One region of the Blautia sp. MCC270 genome, then DNA from elsewhere that is predicted to be linked to it. Evidence: riboswitches for the same ligand, from Rfam matches in the RefSeq annotation. Region 1 holds a riboswitch; the other holds the start of a gene.
The links. Region 1 has a riboswitch for ZMP and ZTP ahead of GPK58_RS06580 (IMP cyclohydrolase). Riboswitches for the same ligand answer to the same signal wherever they lie in the genome.

Region 1 (7,837 bases):
TCCGCTTTTTCCAGTGAACCGATCCCTGTATTTATGATCAGCGGATCCATATTTCCTCTTGCCGCATAAAGTGCTGCCGAGATCCCGGCCGGACCTGCTCCTATGATAATGATATTCTCCATTTCAGACACCTGCTTTCTTCTTCGTTTGGATCTGTTCTATAATATACGCTTCGCATTGGTCTGTTTCTGTGATCAGGTCACTTTTCCTTCACAGAAGTCATTATATCACATTCCCCCAAAATTACACCTTTTTTTCAATAGCTTTTATTTGCGTCTGTTTCTCTTCTATGCTATTATTATAACGACTTTAAACCAATTAAATGAATCAAGATGATACCCCTGCGGGATCATAAATATCTGCTTGACCTGTAAGGAAACAGATTCCTTATATTTATCAATAGATCATGAATCATAAAAAGGAGCCTAATCTCTATGAGAAATTTTGAATATTTTACCCCTACCCGGGTTATTTTCGGAAAAGATACACACCTTAAGATCGGCACTGTTCTAAAAGAGCAGAACTGCAGCAAAGTACTGATCCATTATGGCAGCCACAGTGCAGTAAGCTCCGGTCTGATCGATGAGATCCGATCTTCTCTGGATGAAGCTGGAATTTCCTATGTCACTCTTGGCGGTGTGGTTCCCAATCCCCGTCTCTCCAAGGTACGTGAAGGTATTGAGCTTTGCCGCAAAGAACAGGTTGATTTTCTTTTGGCTGTTGGCGGTGGCAGCGTTATTGATTCCTGCAAGGCCATCGGCTATGGACTTGCCAATCCGGATACAGATGTATGGAACTTTTTTCTCCGCACCGAAACCCCAAAAGCCTGTCTTCCTGTAGGCGTTATCCTGACGATCGCAGCTTCCGGAAGTGAAATGAGCGGATCCTGTGTGATCACCAATGAAGAGGGCTGGCTGAAACGGAGTAGTGCCCGCAACGATCTGTGCCGCCCACGTTTTGCTATTTTAAATCCCCGCCTCACCTATACCCTGCCGCAATATCAGACCGAAAGCGGCTGTGTGGATATCCTGATGCATACTATGGAACGGTACTTTGTAAATATCGAAACCATGGAGATCACCGACAGTATCAGCGAATCTCTGATGCAGACCGTGATCTATAACTCCCGGATCCTGATGAAGGAGACGGATAATTATACTGCACGGGCAGAGATCATGTGGGCCGGCAGTCTTTCCCACAATGGACTTACCGGCTGCGGAACCGGCGGTGGTGACTGGGCCTGTCACCAGCTGGAGCATGAACTGGGCGGCACCTACGATGTGGCTCACGGAGCCGGTCTTGCCGCTTTGTGGGGAAGCTGGGCACGTTACGTTTATGATGCAAATCCGGAACGCTTTGCCCAGTTTGCAGTCAATATCTTTGACATTCCCTGCAGTACCGACTTCAACAAAACTGCTCTTGCCGGCATAGAAGCCATGGAAGATTATTTCCGTTCCATCCAGATGCCTACCAGCCTTCATGAGCTTGGTCTTGATCTTACAGAAAAGGAGATCCATGATCTAGCGTTTAAATGCAGCTTTGAAGACACCCGTACCATCGGTGTGTTCAAACAGCTGAACATGAAAGATATGGAAAAAATCTATCTTGCTGCCAGATAAATCTGTAGCCATAATATTGCAGATGTTTTTTTGAAAATCAGATTTTTCAGAAAAACATCTGCTTTTTTTATTTTTTCCTTGCATTCTCTACATAAATGTGTTAAAGTAACAAAGTACTCGAAAGAGACATGCCCAGATAGCTCAGTTGGTAGAGCAGAGGACTGAAAATCCTCGTGTCGCTGGTTCGATTCCGGCTCTGGGCATTATTTTTTTACTCTGATCGCAGAATAGCCTCTGCTGGTCAGAGTTTTTTTATACAAAAAACTGCTGCAAATCCCTTGTGGAATCTACAGCAGTCTTTTTCTGATCACTGAAGCAAATAAACTTCTGTATAAAACACGCCCTTCTGCTCTGCTTCGGAGTGTGTTGCCACATATACATCAATGCAATTGGTCCGGATCGCTCCTCCGCAGTCCTCTGCAACATAAACCTGTCCATTGATCACTACTTTGGAACCGTATGGGATCTGACTCGGATCCACTGCGATCGTACGGTTGGTAGTGGCCGTTACTCCTGTGGAAGTAATTCCATTCGCCCATGGTCCGCAGCAGATGCTACACGGACAATAATGCGTGATCCGGAATGTTCCCAGTGGTTTCAATGTCGCGTCCGAAGATACTGATACCGGCGTTCCGATCTGTACGCCAGCTGCGGTACTTCCGGAACCACCTGTGGAAGTTACACCATCCACCGCATCCGCAAAAACGCCCTCCCCGGAACTCTTAGTAAGGGATCCTGCTTTTGTATTCTTTTCCTGCTCTGCCTTGGCCACTTCCGTAGCCTGATAACCTTCCAGACAGCTGGTCGGAATATAGCCGACGTGATCTGAACCACTGTCATCTGTGTAAACGATCCTGCTCCAGATAGCATCTACCGTACCTGTTCTTTTCAGCTCATCATCCTGAAGGACCTCTCCTACAACCTCTCCGTCCTTCTTGCCGGGATAATCCAGGATATCACTGTCCTGTGCCGCTGTAACTGTATCTGTAAATTTATTTACGATCTCCGTATCACTGAGCACGCTGTCCGAAACATAACCGATGATCTTGTCCTCACCTTTCTTTTGGAAGGTCACCTTGCTCCAGCCATTGTCACAGACTGCAACTCTTTCAAGCTTCGTTCCCAGGATCACAGAACGCAGCTCTGTACCACTGTCTCCCGGATTGGACCGGATTTCCGTATTTTTCGCTGTAACATAAAGCGTATCACTCTTCGCCAGAGCATTTACTGTATTTCCCGCCCCATCATCGATCTGAAACTGCTGAGGTGTTTTTTTCTCCTTTGTATATGTATCCAATGTTGCTTCATATCCCAGTACCTCTGCTGATACGGATGCAGGGAAAAGCATAGAAGCACATAAAATAACTGCCAGAAGCTTTTTTCGCATGAAATCTTGCCTCCTTTATTCCGGCATTCTACGGTTTGTCCCGACTATCATAGCATATCAGATCATATTTTGCAATTTCACAGGACAGTCTTCAGAAATTTTTAACAAAAAGATCATATTTTTTAACTGGTCAAATCTATCCGTAACGGATACAATACTTATATGAATACAAAACACAAGAAACCAACCCTTACTAAAAAACAGCGCCACAAACTCCGTGTACAGCAGGTGCGAAGGCAGAAGATCTTTCTGACATGTCTTTTTCTGCTGATCGTGGGCTGTATCCTTCTGCGTTTTTCCAAATTTTCCGGCAGGCAGAAGGAAACCCATCAGATCAATGCAGCCTGTGAAGCTTATCGCGATGAGGTTTCCAGCGAAGCAGCACAATATGATATGTCCGACTATGTAGACCTGATCCTGGCTGTGATGATGCAGGAAAGCTCCGGACAGGGTACCGATCCCATGCAGTCCTCAGAAGGAGCCTACAACACCAGATATCCTCAGCAGCCCAATGGTATCACAGATCCTTCTTACTCTATTTCCTGTGGCATCCAGGAACTGAAATATGCTCTGGAAAAGGCCGTCTGTACCGGTCCGACTGATCTTTCCAAAATCCGTCTGGCTCTGCAGGCATACAATTTCGGAGCCGATTCCTATTTTGCTTATCTGGAAGAAAACGGTCAGACTGTGTGGACGGCCCAAAGTGCTCAGGCCTTTGCTCAGATGGCAAGCGGCGGCACACAACGTGATGAAGATGATCCCCTTCATGATCCTGCCGGTCCATGGGACTATGGTGACCAATACTATCCGGATCATGTTTTGCGCTATTACCACTTAGACAATAACTCATAAACCACCGAAATATTGTCATATACAAGTTCTATTTCAGACGTCTGGAATAAACTTTATATGTTGTGTATAATTTCAAAAAAATTCCAAAAAACATTTGACAGAATATAAAATCTATGCTAATATATGTCTTGTCGCTGAGGGAAACACTTGAAACGATAAGACATATGCGATAGTGGCGTAGTTGGTAACGCGCGACCTTGCCAAGGTCGAGACCGCGGGTTCGAGCCCCGTCTATCGCTCTTCAGAACTCTGAGTTTTTCAGAGTTCTTTTTTATTTTTAAAACTATCCTTTTTCGATCAAAAAGTCCCGGGTCTGATCTCTTTTTTCCAGAAATTCAGATTCGGGACTTTATATTTTTTATCTTTTATTTCAGCTGCATATCATGGCCAAGGCATGCATCTTTTAGTGGTGGAAAAGGCGGATTCCTGTAAATGCCATCACCATTCCATACTTATTACATGTATCGATAACTGCGTCATCACGTACAGATCCACCCGGCTCTGCAATATATTTTACACCGCTCTTATATGCGCGCTCGATATTATCACTGAATGGGAAGAATGCATCGGATCCCAGTGTCACGCCGGTAAGACCATCCAGCCATGCTCTCTTCTCTTCTTTTGTGAACACTTCCGGCTTCTCTGTGAATGTCTTTTCCCATGCACCATCTGCAAGGACATCCATATATTCCTCACCAATGTAAACATCAATGGCATTATCTCTCTCCGCACGTGTGATCGTGTCTTTAAACGGAAGCTCCAGTACTTTCGGACACTGACGGAGATACCAGTTATCTGCCTTCTGACCTGCAAGGCGTGTACAATGTACACGGGACTGCTGTCCTGCACCAACGCCGATAGCCTGTCCGTCCTTAACAAAGCATACAGAATTGGACTGTGTATATTTCAGGATGATCAGAGAAACCTTCATATCTCTCTTGGCTTCTTCCGTAAGCTCTTTATTCTCTGTTACAATATTGGAGATCAGCGCATCATCAATTGCCAGCTCCTGGCGGCCCTGCTCAAAGGTGACTCCAAATACCTGTTTGTGCTCCAAAGGTTCTGGAACATAGTTTTCATCGATCTGGATCACATTGTAATTGCCTTTTTTCTTCTGCTTCAGAATTTCAAGAGCCTCCTCTGTATATCCTGGTGCGATCACACCATCAGAAACCTCTCTCTTGATCAGCATTGCGGTATCTTTGTCGCAGACATCAGAAAGAGAAATAAAATCACCAAATGATGACATACGATCTGCACCTCTTGCTCTTGCATACGCACATGCAAGCGGGGAAAAATTCTTCCAGTCCATATCACCTACCCAGTAGATCTTTGCCAGTGTCTCATTCAGCGGAAGTCCGATGGAAGCACCTGCCGGAGATACATGCTTAAATGAAGTTGCTGCCGGAAGTCCGGTTGCTTTCTTAAGGTCACGTACCAGCTGCCAGCCATTAAAGGCATCCAGGAAGTTGATGTATCCTGGTCTTCCGGAGAGTACCTGGATCGGAAGCTCACTTCCATCTGCCATATAGATCTTTGATGGTTTCTGATTTGGGTTACATCCGTATTTTAACTGTAATTCTTTCATGAAAAAGCTCCTCCGTTCTCTGTGATATCCCTATTTTCTTATTTATTCTTGTTTACGATCCTGGATTCATATTTTCCTGTCTCAATGTCAATAAAACGAACAAAGAGAGAAACTTTATTATCCTGGTTCAGGCTCTTCCAGAGGAGATCCGTAAACTCATCAATATCGCTTGGGATCTCTACCAGCTTCGGCTCTCCCTCGAAACTTGGAAGTGGATTTCCATCGCATTTATAAGTATGGATAAAACGTCCCTGTCCTGCCGCCGCATTCTCATAGGCAAATGTATAACGAAGACAGGAATCCGGATTTCCGTTATTGCTCTTTAAAATAGACATCGCATAATTGAATTTACCGTCTTCAACATGAAGAACACCTGAAATACGAGGTGTATAGTTCGGCGCATCCGGCTCAAACTCTCTGCTGCGGAGAGACTGTTCAAAGGTGAGCTGTCTGTCCATTCCCTCATAGATCGTATCTGTCTGATCACCGTTTGTTACGATGGTCTTATTTCCAAGGACACGTACCGGTGCATAAATGATCAGGCTCGGGTCTGTAAGCTTGGACGGATCAAAAGCCTGTGTACGGATTCCTTCCCCATCCTCAACAAAAATACGGTTTCTGCTGTTCTCGCTTCTTCCCATAATAAAATATGCAGTAACTGCATGTTTCCCGTCAGCGGAACGTCCGATCACAATTCCTCTTCCCGGATAGGAATTTTCTTTCAGTTCTTTTTCAAGTGAAAATGTCGTCATTTTTCACAGTCCTCCTTGTCTAATGTAAGGCCCGGGGCTTATCCCAGGATATGAACGGTAACAAAAAACCGCCTGGACACCCCTTATCAGGCTGCCCAGGCGGTCGGCTTCTCACTTCACTGCACTCCCTGTAGGTAATCCTACTTTCCGCCAGTCATGCAGCTTCTGCTGTTATACTACAATACTTCTTCTTAATTTTCAAGCCCCTATTTTCAGAAATTATTTTTCCAGACTTCTTGTTGCTCACAAAATAAACAATAACACTTTATTTCCCCTGTAATGCATAATCTGTCTGGATCTGTGCTGCAATGTCTGATTTCATCTGGATCCATGCATCGGGATTTTCCACGTAATACTTCGGACAGTCTTTACCTGTGACATCATAATGACGGATCACCTGATCCGAAGTCAGTCCAAAGCGTGTACAAAGCCACGCTGTCAGCTTTACCGCCGAATCATAGGTTGCTGTATTAAACTGCCCTGTTTCATCCGGATGGCAGCATTCAATGGATATGGTATCTACATTTCTGGAATTTGTGGCATAGGATATTTCTGAAGTGGGAATACATTGTACCACTTCTCCCTCCAAACCTATCACAAAATGACTGCTGACTTTGTTGTCCTGCGTTGTCGCAAGATTTTCAAAATAATTCCGGTTGGATATGGCAGTAGATCCCGGATTGGCCGTATAATGAATGGCTATATAATTTACCTGTTCGATAGAAATCTGTGGTCTGGAATAGGAATTCGGTGTCAGAAGCTCCACATCAATAAAAGGTGCTCCTTCTGCCTGCCATTGTTCCGGTCCGCCATTTCCGCTGGCATTCCCGGATATTTCTTCCTGTCCGGACTGAGTTTCACTCTGTTCCATGCGCATCTCAAAAAATGCGTATCCTAACGCACACGCAGCAAAAGCAACGATCACAATGATACATATCAGCACAATCCTCTGTAGGATCTTGATCGGGTTCTTTTTTCTCAAAGACTTCTTTTTTCTTCTGGAAGACCCGGAGGAAGTTTTCTTTACGGAAACAGGCCGCCCGCTATGGGACGGCCTGGGTGACTTTTTACCGGTCTTACCTTTTTTTCCTTTATTATTCATCTACACTGTAGTTTGGAGCCTCTTTTGTGATATGGATGTCATGTGGATGTGACTCCTTGAGAGATGCAGCGGAGATCTTAATGAATCTGCCTGTTGTTTTCAGCTTCTCAATGTTCTCTGCTCCGCAGTAACCCATACCGGATCTTAAACCGCCAATTAACTGGAATACGGTATCCTCAACGTGTCCTTTGTATGCAACACGTCCTTCAACACCTTCTGGAACAAGCTTCTTGGCGTTCTCCTGGAAGTAACGATCCTTGCTGCCGTTCTCCATAGCTGCAATAGATCCCATTCCACGGTATACTTTATATTTTCTTCCCTGATAGAGCTCGAATGTTCCCGGGCTCTCATCGCATCCAGCAAACATGCTGCCCATCATGCAGACATTGGCGCCTGCCGCGATAGCCTTGGTGATGTCTCCGGAATACTTGATTCCACCATCTGCGATGATCGGGATTCCGTAGCTGTTGGCTACTTCATAGCAATCCATAACAGCAGTAACCTGCGGTACACCGATACCTGCAACAACACGTGTGG
Region 2 (7,837 bases), on a different contig from region 1:
GAATTGGTACAATTGGCGTTTATGACGAAGCTTCACAGAAAAAGCTGGATGAGATCACTGGCTGTACAGAGCATAAAGAGCTTGGAAGCAGCAGTGACGGGAAATACAAATATTATCTGAGCACCAACAAAGATGCCGATGAAAAGCTGACAAAGGAGCTGGAAAAGATCAAAACCGACATTACGGAAATGGCACCGTATCAGAATATTTCCGTGTTTGACCAGCCACAGGATACCAGCGTCAACCCGGAGGATGTAAAATCTGTAGGAAAATTTGAAACAACAGGAATAGATGGAAAAACATATACAGAAAAAGTATTCAGTGACTATGACCTGACGCTGGTAAATGTTTTTACAACCTGGTGTTCACCATGTGTAAAAGAAATTCCGGAACTTCAGGAGCTCTACAAAGAAATGAAAGATAAAGGTGTCGGAGTAGCAGGCGTGGTGCTTGATACTACAGATGAAAAGGGAAATCAGGACGAGGAGGCTGTAAAAAAAGCAAGCATTCTTCAGGAAAAAACAAAAGCAAAATATCCGTTCCTGATACCGGATACTACTATGCTGAACGGCCGTCTGCAGGGGATTTCCGCATTTCCTGAAACATTTTTTGTTGACAAAGATGGAAACATTGTAGGCGATACCTATACAGGAAGCCATACACTGGACGAATGGAAGGAAATCGTGGAAAAAGAGCTTAAAAACGTTTCAAAGTAGAAGATGATCATTACGGAGAGTGAAAAAATGATTCGGAAAATAACAGAATCCAGGTGGATCGGACCTGCTCTGGCAGTTTTTGGAATTTTACTGATGATATTGGGAATCTGCAGAGGTGAGGTGTCTGTAGTTTTTACAAAAGCGATCAACATCTGTATGGAGTGTATTGGCATTGGATAATAAGAAGATGAAAATAAATGAATGGCCGCGGCATGGAATCCAGGCATTGTGGGCGGCCCTTACAAACAGTCACATATCAGGCTTTGTGACTGGAAAGATCTATACCGGAAAACTGAAAAATGTCTGTGTTCCGGGGCTGAACTGTTATTCCTGCCCCGGGGCAAGAGGGGCCTGCCCCATTGGTTCCCTTCAGGCTGTGATCGGAAGCTGGAACTTCAAGATGGCATATTATGTAGCTGGATTTCTGATCTTTGTGGGAGCGCTGCTTGGAAGACTGGTGTGCGGATTTCTCTGCCCATTTGGACTGATCCAGGATCTGTTGAACAAGATTCCTTTTCCAAAAAAGATCCGGACATTTCGGGGAGATAAGCTTCTGCGAAAACTGAAATATGTGATCTTTCTTGTATTTGTGATCATACTTCCCATGTTTGTAGTAGATATCATGGGCCAGGGAGCACCATATTTCTGCAAGCTGATCTGCCCGGCAGGAACGCTGGAGGGAGGTATCCCGCTGGTGCTGCTGAACAAATCCATGCGAAGTGCAGTAGGCTGGCTGTACATGTGGAAAAATACGATCCTAGTGATCACCATTATCTTATCAATTATGATATACCGGCCATTCTGTAAGTATATCTGCCCGTTGGGAGCTTTTTATTCGGTATTTAATAAAGTTTCCGTTTTTCGTTACAGAGTAGATAAAGAAAAATGTGTTCACTGCGGAAAATGCAGAAATATCTGCCAGATGGAGGTCGATCCGACGGAAAATCCCAACAGTGCAGAGTGCATCCGATGTGGAAGATGTAAAAAGATATGTCCGACACAGGCAATCCGGTGTGGGTTTGCAGGCAAACCCTGATACAGAAAAATACGAAAACGGTACAGCTTATAAAATATAAGGTGTACCGTTTTTTGCAGAAAACTACTTTTCCATATTATCTATCAGTAACATATTCAGCTGTTCCCAGCGCTTCAGATCTTTTTTTGTAAAAAGCAGCTGGTGGCGGAACGCTTCGGTAAGCTCCTGTGGTTTTAAAGTGATCACACATTTGAATGCGCAGGGCATCAGATCCGCACTGGAAATCCCACACAAAAGTCCTGTTGTAAAATCTCGAAGCTCCAGAGGATTAAAAATGTACAGGAGATCTTCTTCCAGTGGGTTATACTGATTTACAAAGGAAAAACGGATCAGCATATCACTGTAAAGAACTTTTCCGGTGTAAAAAATCTCACTGCTTCTTCCGTTGGCAGAAACAGAACAGATCGTTAAGGTTGCTTCGTATTTTCCGGATTCGCCTTTTTTTTCATAAATATCGATGACGCCATCCTTCGTACGCTGATAGCGTCCATCGTAAAAGTAAAAATATAGCCGCTGTGCCTGAAAAAATGGGCTTTTTTGTCCTTTTCCCGGTGCATTGGACGGTTTACTGGCTGTTTCAGGAATACCAGTGGTAAGCTGGGACATAGATACCTGGAGAATCTGGCTGATCTCATATAAAGTTTCGATATCAACGGAGATATCTCCATTTTCATATTTGCATACGGTAGCTCGACTTTTATGGATGGCATCTGCCAGATCTTGCAGAGTCATCTTTCCGGCTTTTCGGTATTTTCTTATTTGTTCACCTACATAACAGGTAAAATTACTCATTTTGTTTCCTCATACTATCTATTTTTCTTATTAATTTTTATTGTATACGATTATATCGGAAAAACCGGTATTTTGTAAAGTAGTAAGAAACTTTTTTGAAATAAAATTTCGTAAAAAGAAACTTCTGCCATTTGCACTTATCTTTATTTAAGGTAAGATATGGCTGTTAGGCTGAAGGTTTCAGCCTATATCAAATATATACTTGAAGAGGGGAAATTGAAATGAAAGAAAAAGGAAGTAGCTTTTCCGGCTCAATAGGCTTTGTCCTGGCGGCAGCCGGAAGTGCAGTAGGAGTTGGAAATATCTGGAGATTTCCATATCTCTGTGCCAAAGATGGCGGAGGACTTTTCCTGCTGGTTTATCTGGTACTGGTACTGACTTTTGGATTTGTACTGTTGACAACGGATGTAGCACTTGGGAGAAAGACAAAGAAAAATGCATTGAGGGCTTTTGAATCTCTTGATCCAAAGTGGAAATTTTTAGGAAATTTAACGTTTATGGTTCCGGCATTGATCATGACCTATTATTCTGTTATCGGTGGATGGATTGTAAAATATTTTTTTACTTATATTATTTCTGATGGGAAAGATGCGGCTTCAGATGTATACTTTACATCATTTATTACATCAGATATTGCACCTGTTGTATTTATGCTGATCTTTCTGGCATTGACTGCCTGGATCGTATTTCGTGGTGTGGAAAAGGGAATCGAAAAGTTTTCCAGGATCATTATGCCGGGGCTGATTCTTCTGATCGTGATCATTGCCATTTTTTCACTGACACTGTCCCATACTGATACGGATGGAACTGTCCGCACCGGTATGCAGGGGCTGGCTGTTTACCTCAAACCGGATTTTCATGGATTGACGGTAAAACGCTTCCTGGAGATCCTTCTGGATGCGATGAGCCAGTTATTCTTTTCCTTAAGTGTATCTATGGGAATCATGATCACATATGGTTCTTATGTGAAAAATGAAGTTAATTTAAATAAAGCAACAAATCAGATTGAGATCTTTGATACCGGCGTTGCGTTTCTTGCAGGAATGATGATCATACCGGCTGTTTTTGTATTTCTCGGAAAGGATGGAATGGCTTCCGGCCCAAGCCTGATATTTATCTCACTGCCAAAGGTTTTTGATGCCATGGGAGTATTTGGCCGTCCGGTGGCAATTGCATTTTTCCTGATGATGGGATTTGCGGCACTGACTTCCTGCGTGTCTGTCATGGAGACACTGGTTGCAAACTGCATGGAACTTTATCATAAACCACGTAAGAAAATGTGTGGTGCTGTCGGAATTTATTCTCTTGTTACAGCAGTACTGATCTGCCTTGGTTATAACAAACTGTATTTTGAACTTAAACTGCCAAATGGTTCCGTTGGACAGCTTCTGGATGTGATGGATTATATCAGCAACAGTTTTCTGATGCCGTTTATCTCACTTTTGACAAGCATTCTGATCGGCTGGGTGATCGGCCCTGACTGGATCATAGGAGAAGTGGAACGAAATGGGGAACACTTCAAACGGGCAGGGTTATATCGCTTTATGATCCGTTATGTAGTGCCGGTTGTAATGCTGATATTATTCCTGGTATCTACAGGATTTGCAGATTTGATTTCATAAGTGTGGTAATATGTTTATGGCGTCTGGACAGTCGCATTAACGGATGACCAGTACAAGATACGATTAAATAACAGAGGATTTGATGAAAAAAGATATGTACGAATGTTGGAGAGAAAACTAATACATAGAACGGAAATGATTCAGAAAATTAGACTTAGCTCACTTTAAAAGTGAAAAAATAATTTGATAATTTCTTGACAAGTACTAATAAATATGTTAGTATTCAATCATCAAATTAATAAAGTCTTCGGTGACTGACGGAGTTGTGGGATAACCACGAGGGAGCCGGAGATTCGATGAGTCGACCGTCTGGGCAGTATTTGAAAAACTTCAGATACTGCTCTTTTTTATGGGATAAAAGATGCAGACGGTTGCAGCGGAGAAAGGAGAACATTATGGGATTTAAAAGTGACATCGAGATTGCACAGGAGTGCACAATGGAGCCAATTACCAAGATTGCAGAGAAAGCAGGTATTGATGACAAATATCTGGAGCAGTATGGTAAATACAAAGCAAAGATCGACTATAATCTCCTGAAAGAAACAGACAAAAAAGACGGCAAACTGATTCTTGTGACAGCTATCAACCCGACACCGGCCGGGGAAGGAAAAACAACTACAACGGTAGGTCTTGCAGATGGAATGCAGAGACTTGGAAAAAATGTTATGGTAGCTCTTCGTGAGCCATCCCTGGGACCGGTATTCGGTGTCAAAGGTGGTGCGGCAGGCGGCGGCTATGCACAGGTAGTTCCGATGGAGGATATCAACCTTCATTTTACCGGTGACTTCCATGCAATTGGTGCGGCAAACAATCTTCTTGCAGCAATGATCGACAACCATATCTTCCAGGGCAATGAGCTGAACATCGACCCGAGAAAGATCACCTGGAGACGCTGCGTGGATATGAACGACCGTCAGCTTCGTAATGTAGTAGACGGACTTGGCGGTAGAACAAACGGTATGCCGCGTGAGGACGGATATGACATTACCGTAGCATCTGAGATCATGGCAGTTCTCTGTCTGGCAAGTGATATCAAGGATCTGAAAGAGAGACTTTCCAGAATCATCATCGGATATACTTACGGTAAGGTTGCTGAGCAGAAACCGGTAACAGCAGGAGACCTCCACGCAGAGGGTGCTATGACAGCACTTCTGAAGGATGCCCTGAAACCAAACCTTGTTCAGACACTGGAGCATGTTCCGGCAATCGTTCACGGCGGACCATTCGCAAACATCGCTCACGGATGTAACTCCGTAACCGCTACAAAGATGGCTATGAAGCTTGCTGATTATGCGATCACAGAGGCTGGATTCGGTGCTGACCTTGGAGCAGAGAAATTCCTGGATATCAAGTGCCGTATGGCAGGTCTTACGCCAAGTGCCGTTGTTATCGTAGCAACCGTACGTGCTCTGAAATATAATGGCGGTGTTGCAAAAGCGGATCTTAACAATGAGAACCTCGAGGCTCTTGAAAAAGGTATCCCGAACCTTCTGAAGCATGTAAGCAATATCAAAAATGTATACAAGCTTCCATGTGTGGTAGCTATTAACGCATTCCCGACCGATACCAAGGCAGAGCTTGATTTTGTGGAAGCAAAATGCAAGGAGCTTGGCGTAAACGTAGCACTTTCAGAGGTATGGGCAAAAGGTGGCGAAGGCGGAATCAAGCTCGCTGAGGAAGTAATCCGTCTTGTTGAAGAGCCGAATGACTTCACATATGCTTATGAGCTGGAAGGCTCCATCGAGGACAAACTGAACCAGATCGTACAGAAGGTTTATGGTGGAAAGAAAGTGGTTCTTACAGCAAATGCCCAGAAGCAGGCGAAACAGCTGGAGGCACTTGGATTTGGCAACTGCCCGATCTGTGTGGCTAAGACCCAGTACAGCTTAACAGACGACCAGACAAAGCTTGGTGCTCCGACAGATTTCGAGGTAACAGTAAGAAATCTTAAGATTTCCGCAGGTGCAGGATTTATTGTTGCACTGACAGGTGAGATCATGACCATGCCAGGTCTTCCGAAAGTACCGGCAGCAACCAAGATCGACGTAGACGAGAGCGGTAAGATCACAGGACTGTTCTGATATAAAGTATAGAGATTTTTTGAGGGGAATTCAGATAAAAAGCGGTAGAGCCTGCAAAAATAGAGGCTCTGCCGCTTTTTATATTGTTGTGGAGAGAGTATTGAAAAACTTTTAAAAGCAGGAAAAACACTGGGTTTGACGATCCCGTGATACGAATTTGATACGAAAACCCCCGGAAGTGGTCGAGACTTCCGGGGGTTCTTGTTCCGTTTATGTAAGGTGGTTTAATCCTTTAGGCTGTTACTGCCTGTCGTTTCTGTCCAGCCTAGCCACAGTTGCCATAACAGAAACAAAGAAAGTAATTATAGAACTTGTCATAGGACTTTACATCCTTTCAGCTGGAGGTTCGGCAGCAACAGCATTATAGCATGTTCAAAACAAAAATGGTATAATATTATAAATTGTCAAGAATATCAGCAATCTCCTGCTGCTTGTTGGGATAAAACTCACAATGTCGAGGAAATCGCAGAGGGGACGCGCATGTGACATTTGTGTTAATTAAGAGGAATGCTATAGAAAATATTGTAGAGATAAATGAATGTGGGGGGGAAAATATGGTATACACATGCAAATATAAATCGCTAATCGGAGATATTTTACTTGCCGCAGATGAAATCGGACTTACCGGTTTGTGGTTTGAAGGACAGAAATATTTTGCAAATACACTTCCGGAAGATTATGTTCCACAGGAAACGAAAATTCTCACAGAAGCAAAAAAATGGCTGGATGTATATTTCTCCGGTGAAGAACCGAACTTTACTCCACCACTTCATCCGAACGGTTCAACATTCAGAAAGGCAGTGTGGCAGATTTTACTGGAGATTCCCTACGGACAGACGATTACATATGGAGAAATTGCGCGCAGAATTGCAGTGATGAAAAACACTTCCCATATGTCCGCCCAGGCAGTAGGCGGTGCGGTTGGACATAATGAAATTTCCATTATCATTCCCTGCCATCGAGTCATAGGAACAAATGGAAGCTTGACGGGCTATGCTGGAGGAATTGACAAAAAAATTTCACTTCTTAAGCTGGAACATACAGATATGAGCTGTTTGTTTATTCCAAAGAAAGGAACTGCACTGTAAAACTCAGGCTGAGAGGACGGTCTGGTGCAGGCGTCCACGAAAAGAGAGATATTTTATTTATGAAAGCATGCTATGAAAATTGCCAGCAGGATTTCGGAGGAATAATTATGGGAAAAATACTGGATGAAGATTTAATCTACGAGATACTGTCCGTGGTGGAAGAGATACCTGAGGGAAAAGTGGCCTCCTACGGACAGATCGCACGTCTGATCGGGCGGGATAAAAATTCACGTCTTGTAGGAAAAGTCTTAGGTATGGCAGAATTTTACGGGAAGTATCCCTGCCACAGAGTTGTGAACCATGCAGGGCGTACTGCACCAGGCTGGAGAGAGCAGAAGATGCTTCTGGAAGACGAGGGTGTGGAGTTTAAGGCAAATGGATGTGTAGATATGAAGCAGTATCAGTGGGAGGAGTAGTGTTTTATGAATTGTAGAAATATGATGCTGATGCAGATCCCGGAGCTTACAGAAGTTCTGAAGCTGAAAGCAGGGGAAAACGGTCT

Region 2: another riboswitch for ZMP and ZTP. It lies ahead of GPK58_RS05210 (formate--tetrahydrofolate ligase); the one in region 1 lies ahead of GPK58_RS06580 (IMP cyclohydrolase).

The regions. Positions count from the first base shown of each region.
Region 1 covers NZ_WQQD01000017.1:47,608-55,444, forward strand. The annotation lists gene GPK58_RS06545 (NAD(P)/FAD-dependent oxidoreductase) at 1-122, opposite strand, end outside; gene GPK58_RS06550 (iron-containing alcohol dehydrogenase) at 435-1,619, shown strand; tRNA gene GPK58_RS06555 (tRNA-Phe) at 1,750-1,822, shown strand; gene GPK58_RS06560 (3D domain-containing protein) at 1,927-3,006, opposite strand; gene GPK58_RS06565 (lysozyme family protein) at 3,169-3,858, shown strand; tRNA gene GPK58_RS06570 (tRNA-Gly) at 4,025-4,097, shown strand; gene GPK58_RS06575 (phosphoribosylaminoimidazolecarboxamide formyltransferase) at 4,262-5,446, opposite strand; gene GPK58_RS06580 (IMP cyclohydrolase) at 5,485-6,198, opposite strand; ZMP/ZTP riboswitch at 6,285-6,366, opposite strand; gene GPK58_RS06585 (peptidoglycan recognition protein family protein) at 6,464-7,180, opposite strand; gene guaB (IMP dehydrogenase) at 7,293-7,837, opposite strand, start outside.
Region 2 covers NZ_WQQD01000015.1:70,175-78,011, forward strand. The annotation lists gene GPK58_RS05185 (TlpA family protein disulfide reductase) at 1-716, shown strand, start outside; gene GPK58_RS05190 (CD1871A family CXXC motif-containing protein) at 744-896, shown strand; gene GPK58_RS05195 (4Fe-4S binding protein) at 904-1,752, shown strand; gene GPK58_RS05200 (helix-turn-helix domain-containing protein) at 1,816-2,544, opposite strand; gene GPK58_RS05205 (sodium-dependent transporter) at 2,766-4,166, shown strand; ZMP/ZTP riboswitch at 4,407-4,488, shown strand; gene GPK58_RS05210 (formate--tetrahydrofolate ligase) at 4,562-6,247, shown strand; gene GPK58_RS05215 (methylated-DNA--[protein]-cysteine S-methyltransferase) at 6,802-7,335, shown strand; gene GPK58_RS05220 (MGMT family protein) at 7,443-7,751, shown strand.